Regions from separate parts of the Candidatus Villigracilis affinis genome, predicted to be linked through region 2. Evidence: riboswitches for the same ligand, from Rfam matches in the RefSeq annotation. Region 2 holds a riboswitch; each other region holds the start of a gene.

What was found. Region 2 has a riboswitch for S-adenosylmethionine ahead of IPI86_RS20780 (hypothetical protein). Riboswitches for the same ligand answer to the same signal wherever they lie in the genome.
Region 1: another riboswitch for S-adenosylmethionine. It lies ahead of IPI86_RS18680 (O-acetylhomoserine aminocarboxypropyltransferase/cysteine synthase family protein); the one in region 2 lies ahead of IPI86_RS20780 (hypothetical protein).
Region 3: another riboswitch for S-adenosylmethionine. It lies ahead of IPI86_RS14030 (hypothetical protein); the one in region 2 lies ahead of IPI86_RS20780 (hypothetical protein).
Region 4: another riboswitch for S-adenosylmethionine. It lies ahead of metK (methionine adenosyltransferase); the one in region 2 lies ahead of IPI86_RS20780 (hypothetical protein).

What each region holds. Positions count from the first base shown of each region.
Region 1 covers NZ_JADJKT010000036.1:757,245-765,242, forward strand. The annotation lists gene IPI86_RS18670 (aspartate kinase) at 1-520, shown strand, start outside; gene asd (aspartate-semialdehyde dehydrogenase) at 595-1,656, shown strand; SAM riboswitch class I at 1,746-1,868, shown strand; gene IPI86_RS18680 (O-acetylhomoserine aminocarboxypropyltransferase/cysteine synthase family protein) at 1,974-3,266, shown strand; gene metA (homoserine O-succinyltransferase) at 3,341-4,270, shown strand; gene IPI86_RS18690 (O-acetylhomoserine aminocarboxypropyltransferase/cysteine synthase family protein) at 4,267-5,550, shown strand; gene IPI86_RS18695 (potassium channel family protein) at 5,547-5,990, opposite strand; gene IPI86_RS18700 (hypothetical protein) at 5,996-6,208, opposite strand; partial or broken gene IPI86_RS18705 (peptide ABC transporter substrate-binding protein) at 6,579-7,998, shown strand, end outside.
Region 2 covers NZ_JADJKT010000038.1:1,971-9,968, reverse strand. The annotation lists gene IPI86_RS20805 (hypothetical protein) at 1-835, shown strand, start outside; gene IPI86_RS20800 (histone deacetylase) at 839-1,849, shown strand; gene IPI86_RS20795 (zinc ribbon domain-containing protein) at 1,896-2,945, shown strand; gene IPI86_RS20790 (TIGR03862 family flavoprotein) at 3,097-4,326, shown strand; gene IPI86_RS20785 (hypothetical protein) at 4,357-4,809, shown strand; SAM riboswitch class I at 4,901-5,001, shown strand; gene IPI86_RS20780 (hypothetical protein) at 5,105-5,443, shown strand; gene IPI86_RS20775 (nuclear transport factor 2 family protein) at 5,446-5,637, shown strand; gene IPI86_RS20770 (hypothetical protein) at 5,642-5,878, shown strand; gene IPI86_RS20765 (hypothetical protein) at 6,209-6,916, shown strand; gene IPI86_RS20760 (DUF5946 family protein) at 6,817-7,230, shown strand; gene IPI86_RS20755 (hypothetical protein) at 7,255-7,692, shown strand; gene IPI86_RS20750 (homocysteine S-methyltransferase family protein) at 7,722-7,998, shown strand, end outside.
Region 3 covers NZ_JADJKT010000029.1:101,583-109,580, forward strand. The annotation lists gene metH (methionine synthase) at 1-688, opposite strand, end outside; gene IPI86_RS14015 (DUF5946 family protein) at 1,028-1,513, opposite strand; gene IPI86_RS14020 (alpha/beta fold hydrolase) at 1,510-2,445, opposite strand; gene IPI86_RS14025 (nuclear transport factor 2 family protein) at 2,448-2,879, opposite strand; gene IPI86_RS14030 (hypothetical protein) at 2,882-3,220, opposite strand; SAM riboswitch class I at 3,326-3,426, opposite strand; gene IPI86_RS14035 (hypothetical protein) at 3,518-3,970, opposite strand; gene IPI86_RS14040 (TIGR03862 family flavoprotein) at 4,000-5,229, opposite strand; gene IPI86_RS14045 (hypothetical protein) at 5,571-6,731, opposite strand; gene IPI86_RS14050 (zinc ribbon domain-containing protein) at 6,743-7,597, opposite strand; gene IPI86_RS14055 (zinc finger protein) at 7,594-7,863, opposite strand.
Region 4 covers NZ_JADJKT010000036.1:94,493-102,490, reverse strand. The annotation lists gene IPI86_RS15610 (S-layer homology domain-containing protein) at 1-1,166, shown strand, start outside; gene metK (methionine adenosyltransferase) at 1,296-2,507, opposite strand; SAM riboswitch class I at 2,577-2,683, opposite strand; gene IPI86_RS15600 (SUMF1/EgtB/PvdO family nonheme iron enzyme) at 2,804-3,748, opposite strand; gene IPI86_RS15595 (C39 family peptidase) at 3,814-5,055, opposite strand; gene IPI86_RS15590 (flavin reductase family protein) at 5,215-5,721, shown strand; gene amrA (AmmeMemoRadiSam system protein A) at 5,776-6,351, shown strand; gene IPI86_RS15580 (tetratricopeptide repeat protein) at 6,361-7,998, shown strand, end outside.

The DNA.
Region 1 (7,998 bases), on a different contig from region 2:
GCTGATCGCCAGCATCAAAAGCAACGGCAAAGTGGAAGGCAAAGTCATCAAAGCTGTGACGGCTATCCGCAAGCAGAGACTGATCACCATTGAAGGTCGCGGTATGCTGGGTGTCCCTGGTGTGGCGGCGCGCGCGTTTGGAGCGGTAGCCTCCACAGGCACAAGCGTTCCTCTCATCACGCAAGCGTCGTCAGAACAATCCATTTGTTTTGCGGTACCTTCGGAGCTCGCCCCTACTGTATTATCATCTCTTGAAAAAGCCTTCGCCGTTGAAATCGAAGACGATGACATCGACCGCGTCTGGGCCACAGAAGATGTATCCATCATCACAGTCGTCGGCGCAGGGATGCGTCACACACCTGGGGTTTCGGGCAGAGTGTTCAGCAAACTCGGCAATGACGGCGTGAACGTCCTCGCCATTGCGCAGGGCTCATCCGAAGTATCCATCTCTCTCGTTGTTGATGCAGTGGATACGGAAAATGCGGTCAAGGCGTTGCATGAACTTATTGTTGCAAGTTAACAAGTTTGCACGTTAGAACGTTACAAAACCTTCAAACCTTTAAACATTCAAACTTTCAAACACTAGGAGTCCGCATGTCCCAATCTCAAATCCCCGTAGCAATTCTCGGCGCGACAGGTTCTGTCGGCCAGCGATTTATTTCTTTGCTCGATAATCATCCGTGGTTCAAGGTGGTGGCACTCGCCGCATCAGACCGTTCCGTTGGGCAGCCGTATTCCAAAGCCGCCCGCTGGGTGTTGGATGACCCCATGCCTGCGTATGCGCGGGATATGATCGTTGTCCCTGCCAATACGGATGCGGTGCAAGCGAAGATCGTTTTCTCTGCTTTGCACACAGAAATCGCGAATGAACTCGAACCCGCCTTCGCAAAAGCAGGCGCGGCAGTCTGCTCAAATGCGTCATCGTATCGGCGCGGAGAGGATGTGCCGTTGCTGCTGCCTGAGATCAACGCGGAGCATATTCAACTGGTCAAGCAGCAGCGCAAGAACAACGGCTGGAGCGGATGCATTGTCACGAATCCCAATTGCACGAGCACAGGACTCACAATTGCGCTCAAGGCATTGGATGAGTCCTTTGGCGTGAAGAAAGTATTCATGGTTTCGTTACAGGCGCTTTCGGGCGCGGGCTACCCTGGCGTGCCATCGCTCGACATCATGGACAATGTCATCCCCAACGTGGGCAATGGCGGCGAAGAAGAAAAAGTGGAATGGGAACCGCGCAAGATGCTGGGCAAATTCAACGAAAGCAAAATTGATATGGCAAATATCACATTCAGCGCGCACACAAATCGCGTGGCTGTGATCGATGGTCACACCGTCTGTGCGAGCGTGGCATTGGACAAACCCGTTGAGCCAGAAGTTGCGATTCAAGCGTTACGCGACTATGCCGCAAAACCGTCAGCGAGGAATCTGCCTTCGACGCCCAAACCAGTTATCGAGGTTAAGGATGAGGCGGATAGGCCCCAGCCAAGACTCGACCGATTAACAGGCAAAGGCATGACGACAGTAGTCGGCCGCGTGAGGCGCGATCCAATCCTTGATCTTAAATTCGTTGTACTTTCACACAACACGATTCGCGGCGCGGCGGGTGCATCCATTTACAATGCGGAGCTGCTTGTGAATGAAAATCTTTTATAAAGAGTACCCAAACGGGTAACACGTTAATCTGTTCAATCGCTTGACACATTCACAAACGCCGTGATATAAACGGCGAAATTAAATATTCGCTCTTATCCAGAGAAGCTGAGGGACCGACCCTTTGAAGCTTCGGCAACCAAACAAAAGTTATGGTGCCAAATTCGGCAAATAGGAATGACAGCAAAACGTCATTCATATCTGGAAGATGAGAGGACGGTATAGACGTATACCTCTTCTTGTACTTTCAGAAGAGGTTATTTTTTTTTTTAATCTCTTCTGAAGGGCGGGTAAACATTATTCAAGAGGAGATAACTCAAATGTCCACAATCAAAGATCGCAAGTTAGGTTTCGCAACCCGCCAGTTACATGCGGGCTATTCACCAGATGCCACCACTGGCAGCCGCGCCGTGCCGTTGTACCAAACAACGAGCTATCAGTTCAAGAACACTGAACATGCCGCAAATTTGTTCGCGCTCAAAGAGCTGGGAAATATTTACACCCGCTTGATGAACCCGACCACCGATGTGCTTGAACAGCGCATTGCCGCACTCGAAGGCGGCGTTGCCGCTCTGGCCGCAAGCTCTGGACATGCCGCACAGGCACAGGCAATTTTCACTTTGTGCAGCGCAGGCGACCATATCGTTTCGTCATCCCGTTTGTATGGCGGCACGTACAACCAGTTCGCCTACACCCTGCCCAAGCTGGGGATCAATGTCACTTTTGTTGACCCAAGCGACCCGAAGAATTTTGAAGCGGCCATTCAGCCGAACACGAAAATTATTTACGGTGAGACTCTCGGCAACCCCGATATTTCCGTCTTCCCGTTTGAAGAAGTATCCGAGATCGCGAACAAGCACAAACTGATCTTGTTCATCGACAACACCTTTGCCACTCCGTATCTTTTCCGCCCGTTCGAATATGGCGCGCACGTCATCACCCACTCGACCACCAAGTTCATCACAGGCAACGGCACATCCATTGGCGGCATCATCGTGGACGGCGGCAACTACGATTGGAGCAACGGCAAGTTCGAGAATTTCAACACGCCCGATCCTTCGTATCATGGACTCGTATATTCCTCCATCGCCGCGGCGGGACTTCCCCCATTTGCGATCAAAGCGCGCGTGCAAGTTCTGCGCGATCTCGGCGCCTGCCAATCTCCGTTCAACGCATGGCAGACCCTGCTCGGACTCGAAACCCTCAACCTGCGCATTGACCGTCACGTGCAGAACACGCAAGCTGTTGCCGAATATCTTGAGGCTCATCCCAAAGTTAGCTGGGTCAAATACCCTGGCCTCAAGAGCCACCCCGATTACGCTCGCGCCAAGAAGTATCTTCCCAAGGGCGCAGGCGCAATTCTCGGATTTGGCATCAAAGGCGGCGCAGAAGCAGGCAAGAAATTCATCGAAAGCCTGCAACTCTTCAGCCACCTCGCCAACGTCGGTGATGCGCGCAGTCTCGCCATTCACCCCGCCACCACGACGCACAGCCAGCTCAGTGACGAGCAACAAGTCTCCGCTGGCGTCAGCCCCGATTTCATCCGCTTGAGCATTGGTCTCGAAGACTTCGAAGACATCAAGTGGGATCTGGAGCAGGCCTTAAATTCATAAGGATGAAGGCGGAAGGATGAAGGATGAAATTTTGTCCTTTGTCCTCATCCTTCATCCTTCATAATTCATCCTTTATGCCCGTAAAAATTCCAACCACCCTTCCCGCTCGTACCACTCTCGAAAACGAGAACATCTTCATCATGGACGAAGACCGTGCCATTCATCAGGACATCCGCGCTTTGCGTGTTGCCATTCTGAACTTGATGCCTACCAAGATTTCTACTGAAACACAGATCCTGCGCCTGCTTTCCAATTCGGCATTACAGGTGGAAGTCACTTTACTCAACACCGCCACGCATGAATCCAAGAACACCGATGCCGATCACTTGCTTGAGCATTATGTGACTTTCGATGATGTGAAGGATCAAAAATTCGATGGTCTCATCATCACTGGCGCGCCTGTGGAACAAATGCCCTTCGAAGATGTGGATTACTGGCAGGAACTCAAACGCATCATGGACTGGTCGGAGACGAATGTTGAATCCACATTTCACATTTGCTGGGGAGCGCAAGCGGGCTTGTATCACAAATACGGGATCCCAAAATACGACCTGCCCCGCAAGATGTTCGGTGTCTTTGAGCACCGTCTCTTAAATCGGACCGAAAGCCTGATGCGCGGCTTCGATGACATTTTCCTCGCCCCGCACTCCCGTCACACCGAAATCCGCCGCGAAGATATTGAGAAGCATTCCGAGTTACAGATCCTTGCTGAATCAGAGGATGCAGGCGTGTACATCGTCAGTGACAAAGACGGACGCAATCTTTACATCACGGGGCACTCTGAATATGACCCGCTCACCCTCAAAGGCGAATACGACCGCGACGTGAATAAAGGTCTGCCCATTCACGTGCCGAAAAATTATTATCCCAACGACGACCCGAGCAAAATGCCCAACGTCCGCTGGCGCGGGCATGCCAACTTGCTATACGCGAACTGGCTGAACTATTATGTCTATCAGTCCACACCGTTCGACCCGAATGAAATCCCCAAGAGAAATAAATGACCTCACCCCGCAAGTTCGGATTCAACACACGTCAACTGCACGAAGGCTACACTCCCGACCCAGCCACAGGCAGCCGCGCCGTTCCCATCTATCAAACCACTGCCTACGACCTGCAAAGCACAGACCGCGCCGCGAGACTCTTTGCGCTACAAGAGAGCGGCAACATTTACACGCGCATCTCGAACCCCACGAGTAACGTCTTTGAGAAACGCATTACATCCCTCGAAGGCGGAGTTGGCGCCGTGGAAGTTGGTTCAGGTCATGCGGCGCAAGCCACTGCCATCCTCACCATTTGCGAAGCGGGCGACCACATCGTTTCCACATCCACACTGTATGGCGGCACGGTCACACAATTCAAATCTACATTTCCGAAACTCGGCATCAAGGTCACATTGGTTGACCCCAACGATCCAGAAAATTTCCGCCGCGCCATTCAGCCGAACACAAAAATAATCTACGGCGAAACCATCAGCAACCCGCTCGGCAACATCTTCCCCTTCGACGAAGTTTCCAAAATCGCACACGAGCACGGCATCCCGCTGATGATCGACAACACCTTCGCCACGCCATATCTCTGTCGTCCCTTCGAATGGGGCGCGGACATCATCACCCACTCTACGACGAAATTCATCGGCGGGCACGGCACCACCATGGGTGGAATCATCGTGGACGGCGGCAAGTTCAATTGGAGGAAGAGCGGGCGCTTCAAAACTTCACCGAGCCTGATCCTGCCCTACCATGACGTTGTCTACGCCGATGACTTTGGTCCGCTGGCGTTTATCTCCAAAGCGCGTTCAGGCATCCTGCGTGATTTCGGCACCGTGCAACAACCCATCGCTTCATGGTTCCTCCTGCAAGGACTCGATACCCTCTCCCTGCGCATGGAACGTCATGTGCAAAATGCACAACAGGTCGCCGAATTTCTTGAAAGTCATCCCAATGTAAAACGGGTCTCGTACGCAGGTCTTGCCAGTCACCCACATCATGAACGTGCAAAAAAATATCTTCCGCTTGGAACAGGTGCGGTCATGGGATTCGGCGTAAAGGGCGGCAGAGAAGCGGGCGCGAAATTCATCGACAACCTGCAACTCTTCAGCCACGTCGCCAACATTGGCGACACGCGCTCACTTGCTATCCATCCTGCCAGCACCACCCACAGCCAACTCTCCGATGAAGAGCAAACCGCCGCAGGCGTCAGCCCGGATTTCATTCGCCTTTCCATTGGCTTGGAAGATATCGAAGATATTCTCTGGGATTTGGATCAGGCGCTTCGCTCTTAATCTCTTTCTTGAGAGTACACCCCGATCAATCTTCCCATGATGAGAGCAATGTACAACACCCCCAGCATGCCCTCTACCGTCGCCAGTGATCGCGCCCACGCATTAAGCGGCAGCACATCGCCATAACCAAGTGTGGCGAGCGTGACAAAGCTAAAATACACCAACTGCTGCCACTGCGGTGCGACGCCCAATCCATTATCTACGAAGGCATTCACATCCAATCGGCTGACAATGACATACAGCGGCGTGAACATGGCGGCAATAAAAATGTAAACCGTGATGGCAGTCATCATCACATTCGCATTCACCACTTTGGACGTGTAGATATAACGCAGCAAGGCAATGGTCATGAGCAACTGCGCAGGGATGATCGCCACCTGTGAAATAATCGTCGCAGAATCTGACGATGGGGCAAAAAACGAAACGACCGCACAAACCATCCACACTACAGCCGCGATGCTGGTTTGAATGAAATGTTTTTATCCTCACTAGTCACCAGGACACCGATGACGAACATCAATGTATACGCCAGCAGGAAGAGCAAGTTCCCCAGCCCGCCCATGTACAGCGTCAGCGGGTATCCAAAATTGAGCACAGCCACCAATACCAGTAAATATCCCACCCGCCCATAAAATCGTGAAGATAATTTTTCGATCATAATTTCACCCTTGGAAACCTACAGTCAACTTCCTCTATTATCAATGAAGCGATCATTTATTATATGCGAACCGCATTAAACATCTTCTGCGCAGATCTGTTCGATCTCACCCCTTTACAGAAAGAGTTAAACAAGAACAATCGTGCCATATAAAGCCAAACGCGGTATCATATTGATGTGAGAGCACAGGGTCGCAATCACACAAGGCTGGGCAACTCCCAGGCACGGTATATTTTTCTTTATTGAGTGTTGGTATTGGCAGAACCACGCACGACACCATGAAGTGAGCAGCGTCTGAAGTTATTCAGATGTGCATCAAATCAAAAAAGGAGAAGAAGAAATGAAACACTTGAAGTCCATTTTTTTCGCGATGGTCATCGCCACACTGCTGTTAACAGCATGCGGTGGTGGTCCAGCTGCCACTGAAGCACCGACTGGCAGTGATGCAACCGAGGCCCCTGCGGATGCCCCTGCCGCCACCGAAGCTCCTGCTGCTGAGAAGAAGGTTGCCACCTTCATCTTCACCCAGGAATTCGATAACTTGAATCCGCTGTATACCAACCAGTGGTTCACAGCCATCACCTACCAGTTGTGGAGTTGCTACGCATGGACCTACGACGATCAGAATGCGCCCGTGCCTGTACTGGTGACTGAACTGCCCACCACCGAAAATGGCGGTATTTCAGAAGATGGCCGTACCATCACATTCAAACTGCGCGATGACATTGTCTGGTCTGACGGCACTCCGATCACTGCCGACGACTTTGTCTTCACCTACGAAATGTACATGGACCCCAACAACACGGTCGCGTCGCAGAGCCCCTACGACCAGATGGAAAGCGTCGTCGCTGAAGACCCGCAAACTGTTGTGGTGACATTCAATGAGGTCTTCGCCCCGTGGGCCGCGACTCTCTGGAAAGGCATCATTCCCAAGCATGTTTTGCAACCCGTCTTTGAAGCCGATGGCAACCTGAACGCCGCCGAATATAACCGCACTCCAATGGTAGGCTGCGGTCCCTTCAACTTTGCGGAATGGGAAGCTGGTTCATTTGCCCGCTTTGTCGCCAACGACAGTTACTGGCTTGGCCGCCCCAAACTGGACGAGATCTTTATCCGCTTCGTACGGATGATGCTTCCCAGATCGCGGCCCTTCAATCAGGCGAAGGCGACCTCGGCACTTTCATCGCCTATTCAGATATCCCCACCCTGGAAGAAGCAGGCACTCAGATGTTCACCGCCTTCTCTGGCTACAATGAAGGCTTGTACATCAACCTCGGCGATAAGGGACACCCCGCCTTGAAAGAACAAGGCGTCCGTCAGGCGATCGCATATGCAACCGATCGCGAATCCCTCGTCAACGACCTGTTGCTCGGGCGCACCGGCGTGGCAGCGACCTATTGGGATAACACCCCGTTCGTCGATCCGTCCATCGAGCCTTATCCTTACGATCCCGCCAAGGCAAATGAACTCCTTGATGCCGCTGGCTGGACCGATAGTAACGGCGACGGAACCCGCGACAAGGATGGCGTTGAACTCGTCCTCAAGTACGGAACCACTACCCGCGAGATTCGCAAAGAGATCCAAGCGGTATTCCAACAACAACTACTCGAAGTGGGCATCGGCACTGAATTGATCAACGCCGAAAACTTCTTCGATGGGTATGCAGAAGGCGGCCCTGCAGCAACAGGTGATCTCGATATTTTTGAATACTCGACCGTTACTCAATATCCTGACCCTCATGTCTCCGAGTGGTACTGCGATCAGATCCCCACAGATGAAGCCCCCGATGG
Region 2 (7,998 bases):
TCCGCAACCGTGGGCAAACATCATCTTTGAATATGCCTACTCAACGACTCCCGTCACCTCCATTCCCTTAGACCCGTCCATTCCAGCATTTACACAATTTCAAGGAGCGCAATACGCCGCGTTCCAAAAGTTGATCACCGAAACACAACGCTGGTCTGATACGGAAACGATCACGTTGGATGGAGCCAACAAGGTACGAATCACGCTCACTTTCGTCAGCCCGCAACTACTCCAAGCTGTGTATCTCAACCAAGTATTAAAAGATGGGTACCCCACCAGCGGGTTTCCAGAACAACTTCAAAACATGCTCAACAATGTAGCCGCTCGTGACGAGCTGCTATTTCTGTTGACAGTCTCCCCGGCAAACAGCATCAACCCGATCCGCCACACCATTGAACTCCCAATTGATGAAATCATTCTAAACAATTCTGAAAACCTGCAAGTTCCACACAGCCATGACGACCATAATCTTGCCCAATCCATCGACACGGCATCAGATGCCGTATTTGGTTATCTTGCCTTTCCCTTCACCCAATCAACAAATGGTGAATGCAAATGGGTCCTGAATCCAAAATTCAACACGAACATTGTCGTTACCATGCCTTACATTAAAGTAGATGGCACCAAAAACAACACGTCCTATTCCTGGACAATTCCATATACCTCCCTGATCAACCAGGTGATAACTTTGGAGGCCCTTAATTTTAATCCCCCGCCCGGTTACAACTTAAGTATCATTACACCGTCGTCACTGCCGCCTAGCGGATTAAATCAGCCAAACTACGAACAGGATTTTGCAAAATTCATCTGGAAGCAGATCACGGGAAGTTATTAACCCATGAAAACCGTTTTCACGTTTGTGCCATCAAAAACGCATGAATTCCCAGACCATCCCGAAAGGCCCGGGCGGTTGGATGTGTTGGAGCCACTGCTTGCTTCCGTGGATGCGGAAAGAATCGAGGCGGTGCGTGCCACGCCTGAGCAGATCGCACTGGCACACGACCCGCAATTGGTCAAAGCCATTGCGGAGGTTTGCACACGCGGACCGGGCATCATCGATCACGCGCCTACCTATATCACGCAGACATCTTATGAAGATGCACTGCTCGCAGCAGGCGGCGTGATCACCTGCACGCGTGCGGTGCTCAACGGCGAGGCGCAGAACGCCTTCGCCATTGTCCGCCCGCCGGGGCATCATGCCGAGCCAGACCGCGCGATGGGCTTTTGCATTTTCAACAACATTGCCATCGCGGCGCGTGAAGCGCTGGCAAACGGATTACAGCGCGTGATGGTCATCGATTATGACGCGCATCACGGCAACGGCACACAGGCGGCTTGTGTGGATGACGACCGTTTTGGATTCATTTCGACCCACCAGTGGGGAATTTACCCGGGCACAGGCTGGATCAATGACGCGCCTCATGCAAAGGGACGGCTGGTCAATGTACCCTTGCATGAGTTTGCAGGCGACGGAACCTTCGCGCGCGTGGCTGATGAAATTTTCAAGCCCGTGGTGGAATCCTTCCGCCCGCAGATGCTGTTGATCTCGGCAGGCTTCGATGCGCATTGGAACGACCCGATCACCTCGCTGGGACTCTCCACGCGTGGGTATTATGAAATTTCAAAAAAACTTGTTGCGCTTGCAGATGAGCATTGCGGCGGCAAGATCGTCTTCGTTTTGGAAGGCGGCTATGACCCGCACAATGTGGCCAACGGGGCGATGGCTGTTTTCGACGCATTGACCCACTCTCCGTTAAGAAAAGATGCGGGCGATCCGTCGCCTTATCCTGATTCGAATCACGAGTCCCGCATTCATGATATTTTGAAATGGCACGGCATCGCACAATAAAAAAATTTTGTTGTAGAATCACTCGCGAAGGATAAAGGAGTGAGAGATGCAAAGAAAACAAAGTAAAGGTTTCGTTGAGCTTGAATGGGTTTGCCCAAGTTGCGACGGCGTCAACAAGGGGTCGAGGAAGACTTGTCAGGCTTGCGGAGCGCCCCAGCCTGATGATGTCAAGTTTCAGCGCGCAGCGGATGAAAAAATCATTACCGATGAGAAGGTTGCCAGCGCGGCAAAAGCAGGCGCAGACATCCATTGCGGTTTTTGCGGCACGCGCAACCCCGCCACTGCGACGAATTGTTCGCAATGCGGCGGCGATTTGAAGGAAGGCAAGGCAAGACAGGCGGGACAGGTTTTGCAGGCGGCTCCCGCTGTAAAGATCATCAACTGTAAAAATTGCGGAGCTGAGAATCCGAGCAGTGAACGGGTATGCGGCAAATGCGGCGCACCTTTGCCACGCACAGTCGTTGAGCCAGTTCCCGCGGCGGGAGTAGTGACACCTGCGGCAAAGGCTCAGCCTAAAAAGGTAAACTGGCTTTTGTTCGGCGGCATCGGCGCGTTTTTGGCGGTGTGTTGTATCGCAATCTTTGCCCTGTTTGTGTTCCCATCCAAGTCTGTGGAGGGGACCGTGGCCGATGTTTTCTGGCAGACTTCCGTTCCTTTGCAGGAGATCCGCGCGGTGAATTATTCCAATGAGCGTGGAAGCCCGCCCTCGGGTGCGTATGATGTTTCGTGTCATACGGAGAGCCAGGAAATCTGTGAAGACAAGACCGTGGATAGGGGCAATGGCTTCGCCGAGGTTGTGACCGAGTGCCGCACCGAAAGCCAGGATTATTGCAGTTACACCGTTGATGAGTGGGCGACCATTCAATCGTATGATTTGAGCGGCAGCGACCTGTTTCCAGAGTATGCAGAGCCGAGTGTATTCAATGGTCAGCGGCTCGGGAATGCGTCGGCGACCCTGACTGTCACCTTCAGCACCCCGAAGGGAGAAATTACTTATTCACCAGGCTCAGTCAGCGAGTTTCAACAATTTCAGATCGGCAGTACATGGACTTTGAAGTTGAACGCGTTGGGCGGGGTTTTGAGTGTGGGAAGGTAGGATAAGAAAAATGGAGACGGGCTGGTCAGGTGATGTTCAGCACAAGAAGCTCCCCAAACGGCCCACAGGCTCACAGGAGTATCAAAACTGGATAGATACTTTCGCCAAAACTCCCGACCCAATCGGGAGTTTTTCTCTTTATAATGAACTTATGAATGATTCAGTGGCAATTATCGGCGGCGGGCCTGCAGGGTTGATGGCGGCAGAGGTTTTGAGCGGACATGGCGTGCAGGTGGATGTGTATGATTCCATGTCATCGCTGGGGCGGAAATTTCTGATGGCGGGCAAAAGCGGATTGAATCTCACGCACTCAGAGCCGTTCGAAAAATTCGTTTCACGGTATGGAAATCGAAAAAATGAAGTGGAAAAGTGGTTATCCGATTTCACGCCCGATGACCTGCGCGAGTGGGCGCGCGGACTCGGGGTGGAAACTTTCGTTGGCACATCGGGGCGGGTCTTTCCGAAAGAGATGAAGGCCAGTCCGCTGTTGCGTGCATGGTTGAAACGGCTGGGCGATGCGGGAGTCAATTTTCATTTGCGGCACAGGTGGGTAGGAGGGATTATCGCCGGGGATGGCGGTGGGAGCATCATTAAATTTGAAACGCCCGAGGACGAAAAAACCGTCCATGCCGATGCGGTGATTCTGGCGCTTGGCGGGGGCAGTTGGGCAAGACTCGGCTCGGACGGCGTATGGGTCCATTGGTTGAAGCAGGCCGGGGTTAAGGTCGAAGCGTTGAAACCATCCAATTGCGGATTTGATGTGACATGGAGTCCACATTTTCGGGAGCGATTCGATGGTCAGCCGCTGAAATCGGTAGTGTTGTCGTTTGGGTCGTTCCATCAACAGGGTGAATTCATTGTGACGAAGGAAGGCGTGGAGGGAAGTTTGATCTACGCTGCTTCGGCGCCGCTCCGTGATGAGATCGAAGCCAACGGCAAGGCAGTCCTTGAATTGGACATGACACCTGACAGGTCACACGAGTGGCTGGTTGAAAGATTATCAAAACCGCGCGGCTCGCGTTCGATGTCGAGTCATCTTGAAAAGACGGTGGGGTTGAAAGGCGTGAAGGTGGGGCTGCTGCATGAGTTCATGCCAAAAGAGGAATTTTCAAACACAGAACGGTTGGCGGCTTTCATCAAACACATGCCCATCCCATTGATCGCGACACGTCCGCTGGATGAGGCGATCAGTTCCGCTGGCGGCGTGATGTTCGAATCTCTGGATGAACATTTGATGCTTCGCGAACTCCCAGGGATCTTTTGCGCAGGTGAGATGCTCGATTGGGAAGCGCCGACGGGAGGCTATTTATTGACCGCCTGTTTCGCCAGTGGACGCAAAGCAGGAAACAGCGCACTGGCATGGCTAAAAGATCATCAATGATTCCAGATAACCCTTTGAAAAGGAGAGAATATGAACAAGGATAAACGCGCGGAATTGCTAAAAGATGAATACATCATGCTGCAACATTTCTACGAAGACATGGACAGCAAAGGGTTGAACATCAAGAATTGGGCGATCACGGTCGCACTCGCAACGATCGGCGCTGGATTCCTGTACAAGAACAGTGTTTTGTTCCTCATTGCTTTTGGCGCCTCGATCGTGTTTTGGTTTCTTGAAGGTCACTGGCGGGGTTTATCTCATTTCTTTTCGACGCGGATTCAGGAAATCGAAAAGATCATCCGGGAGGAAAAGCACGGTGAAGCGATACCGCTTCAGACCTACGCAAGCTGGTCAAAGGAGTACAGCGCAAAAGGCGACCAGACCATCAAGTACATGCAAAAAGTGAATGTTGCAATTCCACATGTGTTTATTGCGCTGCTCAGTCTTGTATTATTTATTCTGGGTTTGTACGGCGTACTGTGAATCATTATAAAGAGAAAGAGACGCCACGAAAATTTTTGAGTTGACATGCCCTATTCGCTATGATATAAAAACGAAAACAATATTTTAGCTGTACTCATCCAGAGAGGCTGAGGGACCGACCCTTTGAAGCCTCGGCAACCGTTCAAGCGGTGCCAACTTCGGCAGACCGTAAACGAGTCTGGTAGATGAGAGATGATATGTGTCTCGCATGTCGCCTCTCACAATGAGAGGCGTTTTATTATGTCGTTGAAAGGAAGGCGTTCTGCCTGACGAAGCAATGACACGGAGAACCTAAATGGAAATCGGCGAAACAATTTACGTCACCACCCGCGAGGAATTCCGCGAATGGCTGGAAAAGAATCACAAGACCTGCAAAGAGATCTGGTTGATCCAGTACAAGAAATTCACCCAAAAGCCATCCATCCCATATGTGGATGCGGTGGAGGAAGCGATTTGCTTTGGCTGGATCGACGGCTTCGAAAAAGGCATGGATGATCAACGCTATGCAAAACGCTTCTCGCCGCGCAGGCAGAAATCCATTTGGACAGATGCGAATATCGAGCGGGCGCGAAAAATGATGGAAGAAGGAAAAATGACCGCAGCCGGGCGAGTACTGTTACCAAAAGGAATCTAAATATGCACGAAGATATTTTGAATATCCAGCAATTGATCGCTCGCTTTGCCAACAGCTTCGACGTGAAAGATTGGGATGGATTGCAGGCCTGTTTCACCGAATCACTTTACACCGATTACTCCGACCTGCGCGGCACGCCGCCCGAAACCATCTCAGCCAGTGAGTATGTAAGACTCCGCCGCGAGGTCGCTTGACCACTTGAAACTTCATCACGTGGTCGGGAATTATGAGGTTATCTTCCCCGATTTCGATGCCGCCGCCTGCCGCGCCTCAATGGTGGTTTGGAGAAGGTCCGAAACAGAGGAATTCACCACCCACTGCATGTATGATTTCCAGCTTGCAAGGCAATGGGGGGCATGGAAGATCAGCGGCATTACGCAAAAAGTCTTGTGGAGCGAGGGCGTCTCATCCATTCATAAAGGGCCCAAAGCCTAGCCATGTATCGAAAAGGCTGGCGATATTATCGCAACGTGACCCTGCTGTGGATATTGTTTTCGTCGTTCTTATGATCGGCGGCTACGCGTTGGAACACCCGCTGTATTGGACCCTAGTACTGTTTATATGGGTGCTCCGTTCGGCTTTCGGGAATGCCTTTCAATTTGCGCATCCATCCCGAAGATTCAACTGGGACAGCAAATCCAACCTGGTGTTCAAGGATCACTTTCAAATCGCGTGACGGACTGACCCCTCTTCGGGCGATTCCATGCTGGCAGAAATCGCGCCGTTATTATCCTGATCCACGGGTTGGGAGGCGCAGGCACCGACATGCTGGTCCATGCTTCATTTCTTGTCAACGCAGGCTACGGCGTGATCCATGATCGACCTGCGCGCTCATGGCAGCAGCGACGGCGACACATCCACCTACGGCCTGCGCGAAGCAGAGCGATGTTGCAGGCGCGGTGGATTACCTGCTCAGCCGCGTGGATGTCAACGGGGGCAAAGATCGGCGCGCTGGGGATTTCGCTCGGCGCACAAGCTGCCCTGCGCGGCGCGTTGAAAACAGACAAGATCCGTGCACTTGTCCTCGATGGTCTAAGCCCTGCCCGATTATCCGACCATGGCGGCTCCCCCAGATCCATACAGCGCTGGCTCAACCTGCCTTTCAACTGGCTGTACTATCGGATGTATGAATATATGATCCGCGGCAGGGATGCGGGTGTTTTGGAGGTGATCGGAAGAATCGCGCCTCGGCCCATCCTGCTGATTGCCAGCGGCTCGAAAGACATTTACTTCAGCCGATTATTTTACGAAGCAGCCAAAGACCCCCGCGAACGATGGGAAATCCAGACGGGCTTCACGGTGTGGCGCTTGCTGGCAACCCGCAGGAATATATTGATCGCGTGGTCGGCTTTTCAACCGAACCCTGCCGTGACCTGCCCCCCGAATGCGGCGCAGCGGACTGCGAATCCCGTTTTCATGAGTTCCTTGCCCTGGAATTCACAGATGCTGGCTACAGCATCGTCCATCACTTGACAGTCACTGCGTACGTGCTTCAGCACTCCAGCAGGTTGACTCGCGAAGGCTGGCTGCACGAGCGCGGATTACTACATGAATTCCTCGTGGAAAATAAGCCGCCTGCCTTCATTAGGAAACAGAACAAAGATTTGGTTGATAGTGGCAAGCGCACCTTCAAGATCAATTCAAGGGATGGTTTACCTGTTATAAATAAATCCACGTGGACGAAGACGATTCTCAATGTCCGCGCCGAGAATGCGGAAGTTTATTGCGCGGATGTGTTCACGTGGGCGAAGGCTGTGTTAGAAGATGCAGAAAGATTGGACGTCTGAAATTAAGTTTTGGAGAAACTAAACTTGCAAACAAGAAATATTTCAGTTGCCATTTCAAAAAGACCATTTGATGTTTCAAGTATCAAAATTGAAGCACCTTATGTCTGTTTAGTGTATTCAAATCAAGAGAATACAGGCGACAGTGAAATGGAAGCGATAGCCAATTGGATAATTTCATCTGGATGTCGTTACGCAGTTTGTGCTGGAATTGACTGTTCTGAATGGCATGATGCAATAGATACTGCATACATAATGAGCGACCCCAATTATTCTCCCCCAGACTCTCGGTTCATTATGACCTCGTGGCAAACAGAAGAATCTATAGAAGACATCGTTTGGTATTGGTTAGAGTTGACCAATTATGATGATAATATATTTGAAAATTATCTTCTCTTAATTATAGGTGAGACAGAAGATATTGAAACAAAAATCATGAACGCAGTAAATGAAATTCGTTTGTAATTGAAAACAAGCATTATTTAGGAGATTTAATGACCAATCGCAAATACACCAACCGCCGTTACCTTGACGCACTCGAAAAGAAAGTCCTCGTCTTTGATGGTGCAATGGGGACGAGCCTGCAATTACAAAACCTGACTGCCGAACATTTTGGCGGCGAACAATACAATGGATGTAACGACTATCTCGTCATCTCGTATCCCGAAGCCGTGGAAAAAGTCCATCGCTCCTTCCTCGAAGTCGGCGTGGATGTGCTTGAAACGGATACCTTCCGCTCCAACCGTTTGACGATGGCGGAATACAAATTGC
Region 3 (7,998 bases), on a different contig from region 2:
TGCCCATGCCTTCGAGGATGGTGAGGGATGCGTTGATATCGGTGCCGAGCAACATGCGGCCCGTCGTATCAAGCGTGACCTGAGCCTGGATCGGCAAATAAACATTCGTTTCGCTGAAAGCTTTGTGAATGCCCGTGATGGCGGCTTTGACTTCGAGAATGTCCTGCGAAGTTTCGATCAGCAGAACATCCACACCGCCTTGAATGAGCGCGACAGCCTGCTCGCGGAAAATATCGATCAGTTCATCGTATTTGACATTGGAAAGTTCGGGATCATTCGTAGAGGGAAGTTTGCCTGTGGGACCCATTGAACCAGCGACGAAACGCGGCTGACCTGTCTTGGCGGCATATTCATCCGCAAGTTTGCGCGCGAGATTTGCGGCAGCAATGTTGATCTCGAGGATGCGGTCTTGTAATTTGTACTCCGCCATCGTCAAGCGGTTCGAGCGGAAGGTGTCTGTTTCGAGCACGTCCACGCCGACTTCGAGGAAGGAGCGATGGACTTTTTCCACGGCTTCAGGATACGAGATGACGAGATAGTCGTTGCATCCGTTGTATTGTTCGCCGCCAAAATGTTCGGCGGTGAGGTTTTGCAATTGCAGGCTCGTTCCCATCGCGCCATCGAAGACGAGGACTTTCTTTTCGAGGGCGTCAAGGTAACGGCGGTTTGTGTATTTGCGATTGGTCATTAAATCTCCTAAATAATGCTTGTTTTCAATTACAAACGTATTTCATTTAAAGCGTTCATGACTTTGTTCCAATATCTTCTGCCTAACTGATAGTAGAGAAGAATTTTCAAAATATTTCATCAAATTGGTCCTTAACCCCGTGCTTCAGACCTGTTTGCCCGAGGTCATGACCGTCGGGGGATGGGGTGAATGTATGCGTATCATTGCTCATGCCTTAGCATCATTACACTGGTAAGACTCCAGGTGAAATTTCAATTGGCTATCCTTCCATTTCACTTGCCTGTATGCTCTTGATTTGAATACACTAAACAGACAAAGGTGCTCAATTGATACTGAACATCAAATGGCCTTTTTGAAATGGCAACTGAAATATTTTTTATTTGCAAGTTTAGTTTCTCCAAAACTTAATTTCAAGTCCAATCTTTCCGCATCTTCCAACACAGACCTCGCCCACGCGTTCACATCCGCGCAATAGACTTCCGTATTCTCCGCACGGACATCGAGAATGGTCTTCGTCCACGAGGTTTTATTTATAACAGGTAAACCATCCCTTGAATTGATCTTGAAGGTGCGCTTGCCACTATCAACCAAATCTTTGTTCTGTTTCCTAATGAAGGCAGGCGGCTTATTTTCCACGAGGAATTCATGTAGTAATCCGCGCTCGTGCAGCCAGCCTTCGCGAGTCAACCTGCTGGAGTGTTGGAGCATGTACACGGTTACGGTCAAGTGATGGACGATGCCGTAGCCAGCATCTGTGAATTCCAGGGCAAGGAACTCATGAAAACGGGATTCGCAGTCTGCTGCGCCGCATTCGGGGCAGGTCATGGCAGGGTTCGGTTGAAAAAGCCGACCACGCGATCAATATATTCCTGCGGGTTGCCAGCAAGCGCCACACCGTGAAGCCCGTCGTGGATTTCCCATCGTTCGCGGGGGTCTTTGGCTGCTTCGTAAAATAATCGGCTGAAGTAAATGTCTTTCGAGCCGCTGGCAATCAGCAGGATGGGGCGAGGCGCGATTCTTCCGATCACCTCCAAAACACCCGCATCCCTGCCGCGGATCATGTATTCATACATCCGATAGTACAGCCAGTTGAAAGGCAGGTTGAGCCAGCGCTGTATGGATCTGGGGGAGCCGCCATGGTCGGATAATCGGGCAGGGCTTAGACCATCGAGGACAAGTGCGCGGATCTTGTCTGTTTTCAACGCGCCGCGCAGGGCAGCTTGTGCGCCGAGCGAAATCCCCAGCGCGCCGATCTTTGCCCCGTTGACATCCACGCGGCTGAGCAGGTAATCCACCGCGCCTGCAACATCGTCTGCTTCGCGCAGGCCGTAGGTGGATGTGTCGCCGTCGCTGCTGCCATGAGCGCGCAGGTCGATCATGAATACGCCGTAGCCTGCGTTGACAAGAAATGAAGCATGGACCAGCATGTCGGTGCCTGCGCCTCCCAACCCGTGGATCAGGATAATAACGGCGCGATTTCTGCCAGCATGGAATCGCCCGAAGAGGGTCAGTCCGTCACGCGATTTGAAAGTGACTTCCTTGAACACCAGGTTGGATTTGCTGTCCCAGTTGAATCTTCGGGATGGATGCGCAAATTGAAAGGCATTCCCGAAAGCCGAACGGAGCACCCATATAAACAGTACCAGGGTCCAATACAGCGGGTGTTCCAACGCGTAGCCGCCGATCATGAGAACGACGAAAAACAATATCCACAGCAGGGTCACGTTGCGATAATATCGCCAGCCTTTTCGATACATGGCTAGGCTTTGGCCCCTTTATGAATGGATGAGACGCCCTCGCTCCACAAGACTTTTTGCGTAATGCCGCTGATCTTCCATGCCCCCCATTGCCTTGCAAGCTGGAAATCATACATGCAGTGGGTGGTGAATTCCTCTGTTTCGGACCTTCTCCAAACCACCATTGAGGCGCGGCAGGCGGCGGCATCGAAATCGGGGAAGGTAACCTCGTAATTCCCGACCAGGTGATGAAGTTTCAAGTGGTCAAGCGACTCGCGGCGGAGTCTTACATACTCACTGGCTGAGATGGTTTCGGGCGGCGTGCCGCGCAGGTCGGAGTAATCGGTGTAAAGTGATTCGGTGAAACAGGCCTGCAATCCATCCCAATCTTTCATGTCGAAGCTATTGGCGAAACGGGCGACCAATTGCTGGATATTCAAAATATCTTCGTGCATATTTAGATTCCTTTTGGTAACAGTACTCGCCCGGCTGCGGTCATTTTTCCTTCTTCCATCATTTTTCGCGCCCGCTCGATGTTCGCATCTGTCCAAATGGATTTCTGCCTGCGCGGCGAGAAGCGTTTTGCATAGCGTTGATCGTCCATGCCTTTTTCGAAGCCGTCGATCCAGCCGAAGCAAATGGCTTCCTCCACCGCATCCACATAAGGGATGGATGGCTTCTGGGTGAATTTCTTGTACTGGATCAACCAGATCTCTTTGCAGGTCTTGTGATTCTTTTCCAGCCATTCGCGGAATTCCTCGCGGGTGGTGACGTAAATTGTTTCGCCGATTTCCATTTTAAATTCTCCGTGTCATTGCTTCGTAAGGCAAAACGCCTTCCTCTCAACGACATAATAAAAACGCCTCTCATTGTGAGAGGCGACATGCGAGACACATATCATCTCTCATCTACCAGACTCGTTTACGGTCTGCCGAAGTTGGCACCGCTTGAACGGTTGCCGAGGCTTCAAAGGGTCGGTCCCTCAGCCTCTCTGGATGAGTACAGCTAAAATATTGTTTTCGTTTTTATATCATAGCGAATAGGGCATGTCAACTCAAAAATTTTCGCGGCGTCTCTTTCTCTTTATAACAATTCATAGTACACCGTACAAACCCAGAATAAATAATACAAGACTGAGCAGCGCAATAAACACATGTGGAATTGCAACATTCACTTTTTGCATGTACTTGATGGTCTGGTCGCCTTTTGCATTATATTCCTTTGACCAGCTTGCGTAGGTCTGAAGCGGTATCGCTTCACCATGCTTTTCCTCCCGGATGATCTTTTCGATTTCCTGAATCCGCGTCGAAAAGAAATGAGATAAACCCCGCCAGTGACCTTCAAGAAACCAAAACACAATCGAGGCGCCAAAAGCAATAAGGAACAAAACGCTGTTCTTGTACAGGAATCCAGCGCCGATCGTTGCGAGTGCGACCGTGATCGCCCAATTCTTGATGTTCAACCCTTTGCTGTCCATGTCTTCGTAGAAATGTTGCAGCATGATGTATTCATCTTTTAGCAATTCCGCGCGTTTATCCTTGTTCATATTCTCTCCTTTTCAAAGAGTTTCTGGAATTATTGATGAGCTTTTATCCATGCCATTGCGCTGTTTCCTGCTTTGCGTCCACTGGCGAAACAGGCGGTCAATAAATAGCCTCCTGTCGGCGCTTCCCAATCGAGCATCTCGCCTGCGCAAAAGATCCCTGGGAGTTCGCGAAGCATCAAATGTTCATCCAGCGATTCGAACATCACGCCGCCAGCGGAACTGATCGCCTCATCCAGCGGACGTGTCGCGATCAATGGGATGGGCATGTGTTTGATGAAAGCCGCCAACCGTTCTGCATTTGAAAATTCCTCTTTTGGCATGAACTCATGCAGCAGCCCCACCTTCACGCCTTTCAACCCCACCGTCTTTTCAAGATGACTCGACATCGAACGCGAGCCGCGCGGTTTTGATAATCTTTCTACCAGCCACTCGTGTGACCTGTCAGGTGTCATGTCCAATTCAAGGACTGCCTTGCCATTGACTTCGATCGCATCACGGAGCGGCGCCGAAGCAGCGTAGATCAAACTCCCCTCCACGCCTTCCTTCGTCACAATGAATTCACCCTGTTGATGGAACGACCCAAATGACAACACAATCGATTTCAGCGGCTGACCATCGAATCGCTCCCGAAAATGCGGACTCCACGCCACATCAAATCCGCAATTGGATGGTTTCAACGTTTCGACCTTAACCCCGGCCTGCTTCAACCAATTGACCCATACGCCGTCCGAGCCGAGTCTTGCCCAACTGCCCCCGCCAAGCGCCAGAATCACCGCATCGGCATGGACAGTTTTTTCGTCCCCGGGCGTTTCAAATTTAATGATGCTCCCGCCACTGTCCCCGGCGGTGATTGCTCCAACCCACCTGTGCCGCAAATGAAAATTGACTCCCGCATCGCCCAGCCGTTTCAACCAAGCCCGCAGCAGGGGGCTGGCCTTCATCTCTTTCGGAAAGACTCGACCCGATGTACCAACGAAAGTTTCCACCCCGAGTCCGCGCGCCCACTCGCGCAGGTCATCGGGCGTGAAATCAGATAACCACTTTTCCACTTCATTTTTTCGATTTCCATAGCGTGAAACGAATTTCTCGAACGGCTCTGCGTGCGTGAGATTCAATCCGCTTTTGCCCGCCATCAGAAATTTCCGCCCCAGCGATGGCATGGAATCGTAGACATCCACCTGCACACCATTTCCACTCAAAACCTCTGCCGCCATCAACCCTGCAGGCCCGCCGCCGATAATTGCCACTATCTGATTCATATGGTCATTATAAAGGGATTTCGTTTTCAACATGTCATCGCGAGCCGCCGATGTTCTTCCGGCGGCGTGGCGATCTCCGGGCTATGGGCGGTGCGCTGTAATTAAAAGATTGCTTCGGCGGAACTGCTCCGCCTTGCAATGATATTAACAATCAAATTTGATGATACAGTCTTTGCCCCGCTGGGATGTTACGTATTCTGCTCACGCTGTTTCCAATTATGTTCGTGATGTAAAGGTCGGTCAAATCATCGCCGCCGAAAGCGGGATTGGCAGGCGCGATCTTTCTGCATTAAATGGTTTCATTTTTATGCGCAATCAAATTGATGACAATTGGAATGGTTTTATGGTTTCCAAAGTTGAATACTTTCCATAATGTGTTGAAAACTTGGCGAAAAGTTTTCAACAAGACTTGGATTGTCTATTAGTTCGACGACCTTTGGGTCTTGAAACTCCTCTAACAAGAAGATTGCAATTTGTTCGTCTTTGTTGTAGAGAAATGCTTCCAGGAAGATGGATGGTTCTTTCCATAAAATCTCAATGCCTTGAAAATCAATCAGATATACAGACTGCTTCCAGTGCGTATCAAAACTTTGAGGTTCGGAGGTTCTTGTATGGGATATGAGATTTTCCCATTGGGAAATAGGCTGCGTAAACACCATTTGGGGAAACCTGAGAAATTCATCCGGGTCTGAGTTATTAATCACAAGATTGGAAATAATAAGGCTGATGCCTTTTATTCTCGAGTCTTCGGGGGATTCTGGGGGAGGAATCATGTAAAAATAAAATACTTCTGGGCCAGCTACTCCTTTTTGAATATTCCAATTGCCAGGGGCTTCAAAGTATATCTTGTTTGAATTATGATACACCCATAAATCGTTCGTGTTGGGAACGATTGGTAACTTTGTCGAGCAGTCTGAATCTGGTAGGAAATAGCATTTGGGAAACGGAGTTGCTGTAACTACTACAGCAGGCGCAGTCTCCACTGTAGCTGGAGGATCAGATGACCAACTCGAATCGATAACACCCCAAGCTTCACTCACTGTCATTCCAACGAAATTATCAAGTGGAAATCGTTCCAATTCCTTTTCTATATCTTCCCGAAATGATTCACTTGCAAATTGAGCTTCCCATTCCCATTCCTCTTTCAACCTGTTTATCTGCTCCTCTGTAATTCGAACCGTATCGCCTTCGCCGTTTACCAAAGCTTCGATCCCTAGGGTAAACAAATCCACTACTTGCCAGAATTCGTCAAGATGTTCCGGGTGGGCGTTTACTATCTGGTATTGTTCTTCGCCGTGTTTTATTAGCAAACCTCTATAGTATGGCCCGGCAGATGATTTTTCCAAAATCTCAGCATCGAAACGCAAAAATATGGCAACGGCATGGGTCTTGTCGTAGAACGCTCTGACGGAATCGTTTAATGGAGAAAACAATAAAATCAGAAAGGTAAATGTAATAATAGTAAAGGCTATCACAAACCTGCGTTTCTTTGAATTTTCCATATATCTACCTTCTATTCAGCAATTCGTGCGTGATGCATCACACGGAGGCTTACCTTTGGGCAGGGTTTCTTATGCTTCCTTCTCCTACCTTCCACGCTCAAAACCCCGCCCAACGCGTTCAACTTCAAAGTCCATGTACTGCCGATCTGGAACTGTTGAAACTCGCTGACCGAGCTCGGCGAATAGGTAATGGTTCCCTTCGGCGTATCGAAGGTGACAGTCAGGGTCGCCGACGCATTCCCCAAGCCGCTGACCATTGAATACACTGGGCTCTGCATACTCTGAAACAGGTCGCTGCCGCTCAAATCATATGATTGAATGGTCGCCCACTCATCGACGGTATAACTACAATAATCCTGGCTTTCGGTGCGGCACTCGGTCACAACCTCGGCGAAGCCATTGCCCCTATCCACGGTCTTGTCTTCGCAAATTTCCTGGCTCTCCGTATGACACGAAACATCATACGCACCCGAGGGCGGGCTTCCACGCTCATTGGAATAATTCACCGCGCGGATCTCCTGCAAAGGAACGGAAGTCTGCCAGAACACGTCGGCCACGGTCCCCTCCACAGACTTGGATGGGAACACAAACAGGGCAAAGATCGCGATACAACACACCGCCAAAAACGCGCCGATGCCGCCGAACAAAAGCCAGTTTACCTTTTTAGGCTGAGCCTTTGCCGCAGGTGTCACTACTCCCGCCGCGGGAACTGGCTCAACGACTGTGCGTGGCAAAGGTGCGCCGCATTTGCCGCATACCCGTTCACTGCTCGGGTTCTCAGCTCCGCAATTTTTACAGTTGATGATCTTTACAGCGGGAGCCGCCTGTATAACCTGTCCCGCCTGTCTTGCCTTGCCTTCCTTCAAATCGCCCCCACACTGCGAACAATTTGTCGCAGTGACAGGGTTGCGCGTGCCGAAAAACCGCAATGGATGTCTGCGCCTGCTTTTGCCGCGCTGGCAACCTTCTCATCGGTAATGATTTTTTCATCCGCTGCGCGCTGAAACTTGACATCATCAGGCTGGGGCGCTCCGCAAGCCTGACAAGTCTTCCTCGACCCCTTGTTGACGCCGTCGCAACTTGGGCAAACCCATTCAAGCTCAACGAAACCTTTACTTTGTTTTCTTTGCATGACTCTCTCCTTTAAACAGGAGTGATTCTACAACAAAATTTTTTTATTGTGCGATACCATGCCATTTCAAAATATCATGAATGCGGGACTCGTGATCCGAATCAGGATAAGGCGACGGATCGCCCGCATCTTTCT
Region 4 (7,998 bases), on a different contig from region 2:
GTTACACCCCAGTCAATGTAAGCGGACTTTCCAGCGGGGTGACTGCCATTGCTGTAGGTGGAGGGCATTCCTGCGCGTTGACTGCAACGGGCGGAGTGATGTGTTGGGGAAGTAATAGCAATGGTCAATTGGGGAATAATAACTCCAATAACCCAAGCCCAATCCCAGTCAACGTGGTTGGGCTATCCAGCGGGGTGGTTGCCATTGCTGCTGGTAGTTCTCATACTTGTGCGTTAACTGCGCTTGGAGGCATAAAATGCTGGGGTAATAATCAATTTGGACAATTGGGCAACAACACATTTGCTGATGAAAGCCTTCTGCCTGTGGATGTGGTGGGGCTTCCCAGTGGCGTGGTTTCCATTGCTACGGGAGAACATCATACCTGTGCGCTGACTTCAACTGGGGGGATGATGTGCTGGGGCGATAATGACAATGGACAATTGGGAAATAATTCATTGACCGTCAGTGCTGTTCCGGTGAATGTATCTGGTTTATCGAGTGGAGTTAGTTACATGACAGGAGCACGTTGGCATACCTGCGCGCTGACCTCAGACGGCGGAGGCATGTGTTGGGGGGCGAATGACTTTGGTCAATTGGGGGATGGAACAGATATCAGAAGCCTTATCCCAGTGTATATATCAGGTATGGCTCCTGTTCCCACCATATTCACAGATGTACCATCCACGTATTGGGCGTGGGAATATATCGAGCGATTGTATAACGCCGGCATCACCAGCGGATGCAGTGCCTCTCCGATGATGTATTGCCCGAGTCAACTGTCACCCGCGCCCAAATGGCCATCTTCATTTTGCGCGGCGTGCACGGGAGTTCCTATATTCCTCCAGCCGCAACTGGAACTGTCTTCACGGATGTCCCACTCGGTTCCTTCGCCGCAGATTGGATCGAACAACTTGCGTCAGAGGGAGTCACTGCTGGATGTGGCGGTGGAAACTATTGCCCGGATGCAACCATCACCCGCGCCCAAATGGCGATCTTCCTTTTGCGTGGTGAACATGGAAGTTCTTATGCTCCTCCTGTTGCAACAGGAACGGTTTTTGGGGATGTTCCGCTTGGTTCCTTTGCAGATGCATGGATCGAGCAACTCGCGGCCGAAGGTGTCACCAGCGGATGCGGCGGCGGCAACTATTGTCCTGATGCCAATGTGACACGCGCTGAAATGGCCGTCTTTTTAGTCAGAGCATTTAGTTTGCCGTAACAAATGAACTTGAAGCAAAAAGAGCCGCGAGATTCTCGCGGCTCTTTCTTTTTACCTATTACCTATTCACTCAAACTTCCTACAACCCCGCAGCCTTCTTCAGAGCCTCAGCCTTATCGGTGCGTTCCCAGGGGAATTCGATATCATCGCGGCCGAAGTGGCCATAAGCGGCGGTCTTGCGATAGATCGGGCGGCGCAGGTCAAGGTCACGGATGATTGCGCCCGGGCGCAGATCAAAATATTCGCTGACGAGTGCCGAGATCTTTTCATCTGCAATCTTGGCGGTGCCAAACGTTTCAACATTCACCGAAAGCGGATGAGCCACACCGATCGCATACGCCACCTGCACTTCAACGCGATCAGCCAGACCAGCGGCGACAATGTTCTTCGCCACATAGCGGGCCGCATACGCGGCGGAGCGATCCACCTTCGTGGGGTCTTTCCCGGAGAAAGCACCGCCGCCATGACGGCCCATGCCGCCGTAGGTATCGACGATGATCTTGCGTCCAGTCACGCCTGCATCACCCATTGGGCCGCCGATCACGAAACGACCGGTCGGGTTGATGAAGACTTTCAAGTTTTTATCAACCAAGCCTTCGGGCAGGGTCGGGTAAATGATGTGCTCGCTGACGAGTTCCATGATCTCAGATTGTGAGATCTCAGGCGCGTGCTGTGTGGAAATCAAAACAGTATCAATGCGCTTCGGTTTGCCATTGGAATATTCCACGGTTACCTGACTCTTGCCATCGGGGCGCAGCCAGGGGAGCACGCCGCTCTTGCGTTGTTCGCTCAAACGGCGCGATAATTTGTGCGCCATATAGATCGGCATCGGCATCAAGGTCGGAGTCTCATTGCAGGCAAAACCAAACATCATGCCCTGATCGCCCGCACCCACATGCTCAATACCAACGTCCTTCATCTCACCGCTTTTATCTTCCATCGCGTGATCCACGCCCAGCGCAATATCGGCGCTCTGGCTGGCCACGGCTGAAAGCACGGCGCAGGTATTGCCGTCAAAACCTTTATCGCTGCTGTCATAGCCGATCTCATTCACCACCTTGCGAACGAGTTCATCGAAGTTCACATAAGCGCTGGTGGTGATTTCACCCAGGAGTGCCACGAAACCCGTCTTGACAGCGGTCTCGCAAGCCACACGTGACATCGGATCCTGCTCGAGGCACGCATCCAAAACTGCATCCGAGATTTGATCGCAGATCTTATCAGGATGCCCTTCGGTCACCGATTCTGATGTGAACATCAGGCTGGGTGAAGACATGAAAGTATTACTCATTTTTTGTTTCTCCTTAAAAATATATTGCCCTTTCGACGTGAAAGGGCAATCGCATAAAGCTTATCTACCCTCTCATCTCCCAGAAATCTTCTGTCGGATTTGGCACCATATTCAACTTTCGCTGACTGGTTGTCGAGGCATCGCAGGGCCGTTCCCTCCGCCTCTCTGGATAAGAGCGCCGTATTGGGGCTATTGAATTGTGTCGCGATAATATCATAGATGACTTGCAGCGTAAAGATAAAAATGTTCAGGAAGATGAAAAACCGCTTCGCGCTTAACCGAAACTTGATTCTGTTTTAATCAGCACGCACGCACCTGAAGCCGATCTTCACCGAACTGCGGCCATAATATTCAGCCTCTCCCGGAAAAGCCGATGGGTCTGGACCCGTTTCATATCCGCGATTCGACACGCGTAGATTAAAAAGATTATCCTGAAACGAACCGCCGCGGATCACGCGCAGAAAATTCAACCCGCCGTTATCAGGTCCCAGCGGATTTGTACTTGGAGATTCTGTGTAGTAGCGGCCGCTATAATAATCTGCCACCCACTCCCACACATTGCCAGCCATATCCAGCACCCCAAACGGACTTGCTCCTGCAGGATACGAACCCACACGCGTTACATCGCCGACGATGTTATTTGCATTCGAATTCAATTCATTCGGAGGTTCGCCGCCCCATGGATAGGTTCGCAGGTCATCGCCGCGCGCGGCGCGTTCCCATTCCGCTTCGGTGGGCAGTCTGCGCCCCGCCCATTGACAGTAGGCATTCGCATCGAACCAGGTCACCTGAATGACGGGGTAATCCTGAAATTCGGCGTTGCCGAAATAATCTCCGCGATTATCCGAGTTGAGTTTGACGGGCAATCTGCATACGCCCGCCTGCACGCACAAGTTGTACATGCCGTTGGTCACTTCCACCTGATCCATCCAAAACGCGGCGAGTGTCACATCGTGCGCGGGGATTTCGTCATTTTCGAGCAGCACATCCAGCCCGCCCATTTTCACCGTCCCAGCAGGGATGAAGAGTTGGGTCATGCCGTCGGTGGGGGAGACTTTCATGGTTTCAGGCGTGGCAGTCAGCACAGGCGTGGACGTAGCCTCAGGAGTTGCTGTAAATGGAATCACTGTCGGCACAGGTGTATCCGATGGAATCAGGGTGACTGTTGCCGCAGGAGCAAGTGTGGGAGTGCTTTGACAGGCGGTGAGCAAGAGAATGAAAAGGAGGAGTGTTTTCTTCATTGAAGTTATTTTATTCAGCATATTTGGAGTGCGGACTTTAGCCCGCAATCCAGGTTGATGAATTGTTATTGAATCAAATCGATGGCGTTCTGTGCCTGATCTTCAAAAAAGTTGGGATTGATCTGGTCTGCTTTTTGCCAGGCTTTGAGCGCTCCGTCGTAATCGCCGTTGCGGTACAGACCGTATCCATACCACAGCCAGGCTTCTTCAGACATTTCCGTCACGCCTCGCGCGTAATCTGTCAGCACGAGCAGGTCTTCATTGCGATTGGAATGAAAATAAGCAAGGAACGGACCGAACTGATAGCGGAACATCCGCAATGGCAGACCGATCTCGCGTGCCTTGTCGTAGGCTTGTGCTGCTTCTTCGTAGCGGTCAAAATAAACGAGGTTACTGCCGAGATTGAACCACGCAAATGCGTCGGTGGGGTTTTGGGCGATGTCTGTTTCAGACGCAGATAATGCCAATTGCCGATTCAGGCTCGGGTCCCAGTTGGAAGCGAGCAGGCTCTTCATCTCATCCTCGAATTGCGGAAAGTAGATCACGATGTACAGGTTGTTGAACGGTTTCCATTCCTTTTCAAGTTGGGAATAGGAAATGCTCAGGTCGGCGCCGTGATAGGAATCTTGAATGGTGAAGGTTTGTGCGGCATCATCGTAGCCTGTGAGCAGAAGATAGTGCGCGGCCCATAAGTCATCGTTCGGGCCAAGCGCGTCGTTCGGGTCAAGCGATGTGACGCTTTCCACCATGACAGGATAATTTGCAGCAATCAATCGCTTAAGGGTTTCGATGCTTCCACCCACGCGATACTCCATGTTGAGCCAGCCCGCCTGTGTGCGGACGTAATATCGAAGTTCTTCGGGGTTGACGTTTCGATCCTGCAAAATGGGTTTGATCACGTTCGCGATGTCAGCCTGATTGCCTTCCCAGCCGTAGATATGCAAAGCCATCGAAAGTGTCGCGGGTCCGCAGTTATTTGGTGTTTGCTGTTCGAACGGCGGTGATGCGATTGATGCCTGTGCGGGCAGCGGCGCAAAAGTTGCCGTGGGCGTGATGGATGGAGTGAGGTCGATCATGGGTGTGGACGTGGCGGTTATGACGACAGTCGGTGTGATGGGGTGGGGTGTAACGGGTAAAGCGGTTGGCACAGGGCCGACTGGATCGAACACGTTCCTTGTGTAGATCATGAATTTTTCGATGCGCCACGAAAGAACCGATTTGATATATGGAATTTGGTAAACCAAAACAGCCAGCAGAAGCAAGCCTGCCAGCCCAATAATAATGTTTCGAATACGTTTGGACATCATGCGAGTCTACCACGCGTTCATGAATGGGAATTTAATTTTAGAATGGGCGAATTTTCCGAATATTCTCCTGTTGGTAAGAAAACAAAAAACGACCTTGTCCTAAAATCGCATTTTTGACTTGACGCTCTCCCATCTCACAATTATGATGAATTTCACATTATGAAAAATACGACACTTATGACCCTTGATCCTGAAAAATTACGTGCTGCCATGCGTGCCTGGTCGGCTGGTGTGACGGTGGTGACGGCCGTGCACGAAGGTCACAAACACGGCATGACCGTGAACTCGTTTACGTCCATTTCGTTGGAACCCGCCATGATCACCATTTCCCTGCGAGTATCCACACGCACGCATGAACTGGTATCCAAATCTGGCGCTTTTGGCCTGACGATCCTTTCGGCGGAACAATCTGATATTTCGAATCTTTTTTCGGGACAGGTGGCTGGTGCTGAAGACCGTTTTGCAAACCTGAAAACGGAAACGATGGTGACAGGTTCACCTTTGATCGCAGGTGGCCTGGCTTGGATGGATTGCCGTGTGGTTCAAACTTTCGATGCGGGCATGAATACGCTTTTCATTGCCGAGGTACTCGCCGCGCACGAAGCGAACGATGGGCCGCCGCTGATCTATCACAACCGCAAATATTGGAATTTGTCCGAAATATAAATTGAGACCCTAAAGGTTTGGAAAACTTTTAGGGTCTGTTTATGGGAGGCTTCCGTGACAGATCAATTGACCGATGGGGAAAAGCAAATCTTGCTGCGCCTTGCGCGCGAGGCAATGGAACATGCTGTGCGGGGAAAGATTTTTCCGCCTTTGGATGTTGAATCCCTCACACCGCGATTGCGCGAAAATGGTGCAACCTTTGTCACACTTACGGTCCACGGTAATTTACGCGGCTGCATCGGCGCGATCGAAGCGTATCAACCTTTGGTTGATGATGTGCGCGAACACGCTGCCGCTGCCGCACTTGAAGACCCGCGTTTTCGTCCCGTAACTGAAAATGAATTAAGCAGGATCAAGCTGGAGGTGTCGCGATTGACCGTTCCTCATCCGCTGGAATATTCTTCGGGCGAAGAACTGCCTGCGAAGCTGCGTCCGCATGTGGATGGAGTCATCTTGAAGGATGAGTTTCGCCGCGCCACTTTCCTCCCGCAGGTTTGGGAGCAGATCCCCGACCCCGAAGATTTCCTTGACCATTTGTGCGCCAAGATGGGTGCGAGGCGTGATCTGTGGCGAAAGACAAAATTGCAAGTTTATACATATCAGGTCGAAGAATTCCATGAAATGAATTAGAATCCAGCCATGGCTGAAGACCGACCCGACGACACCATGTTCCAGGATGCAGTGGAAGCTCTGCGGCGCGGAGACAAAACGCGCGCCAAAGAGTTGATCACGCTTCTTTTGAAAGCGGATCAGAATAACCCGACCTATTGGATCTGGCTCAGCGCCGCAGTGGATAACACCAAAGAACGCATTTACTGCCTGCAAACAGCGTTCAAACTGGACCCTGAAAATGGTACGGCGAAACGCGGCTTGATCCTGCTCGGGGCATTGGCTCCCGATGAAAGCATTCAGCCATTCCCCATGAACCGTCCGCGGGCGTGGGAGGAAAAACTTTTACTTGCAAATGAAAAGCCGAAGGAGCGGGGCTTCAAGGCTTTGGCGAAGAGTCCGATCACACGATTGGCTTTTGTATTGCTCATCGGCGCCGGGCTGGTCTCTGCAGTGATCTTTGGCCTCATCCTGCCGCGCCGCTCGAATGTGCGTCCCACCGAAACGAACACACCTGGCCCGTCACCGACTTTCACCACCACACCGACCTTGTTTGGGGCAACAGCGCCCCCGACCAAGGCAGTGCTTGGCCCCACACCATTGTCGTATTTCCTTCCTCAAACTTATACACCCACTGCAGTTTACGTCAACACACCGCGGGCGGCGCAGTCAGGCGATCAATACCGCCTGGCGCTGGCCGCGTATGCTGAAGAAAACTGGGACGAATACATCTCCAACATGCAGATCATCGCTTCGCTGGAACCCGATGCCGCCGATGTGCCCTACCTGATCGGCGATGCCTATCGTTTCAAAGGTGACGCTGACAGTGCTCTGGATTTCTATAATGAAGCCTTGAAGATCAATGAGGATTTTGGCCCTGCCTATCTGGGTTTGGCGCGTGCCAGATTGCTGGATAATCCCAAAGCAAATGTGGATGCTCTTTTCGAGCAAGCCATTGAACTCGATCCCGATTTTGGCGAAGTGTATCTTGAGCGGGCGCGTTACAACATCAACAACAACGACCCCGAAGCCGCCATTGTTGACCTAGACCGCGCGGATAGACTTATTCCTAATTCACCCACTGTGTACATGACCTATGCCGATGCCTATCTGGCATTGGATGACAAGAAGAGCGCGTTGGAAGCCGCCGAAACGGCTTATTCGCTGGATATCACCAATCTGGATGTGTATAAACTGCTCGGTAAATTACATATTGAAAGCGGCGAATACGAACGCGCTATTGAAGCTTTGGATGTGTACGCGGTCTATGAAACCGAAGATGATCAGGTTTTTGGTTTGCTTGGACAAGCCTATTATGAAATGGGAAATTACGAAGTTGCGACAAATAACTTCGACAGGGCAGAGGCACTCAATAAGAACGGCATTCGGAAGTTCCTTGTTTATAAGGGCCTTGCGAACCTCGAATTGAATAACCTTGATAAAGCCGTTGAAGACCTCGAAAAAGCCGCCAGTGCAGACGATACTTCTTTTGTGATCAATCTCGGTTTGCTGCGCGCATATTATTTGCAGGAGAAATTTGGCAGTGCTTTCCAGAAAGCGGAGGCGCTCAGGTCACTGGCTGAGACGGATGAAGAAACTGCGCTGATGTTGTACTGGCATGCGCTGGTGCAGGAGAAACGCGGCGAAGTGAAGGATGCCATCAAGGAT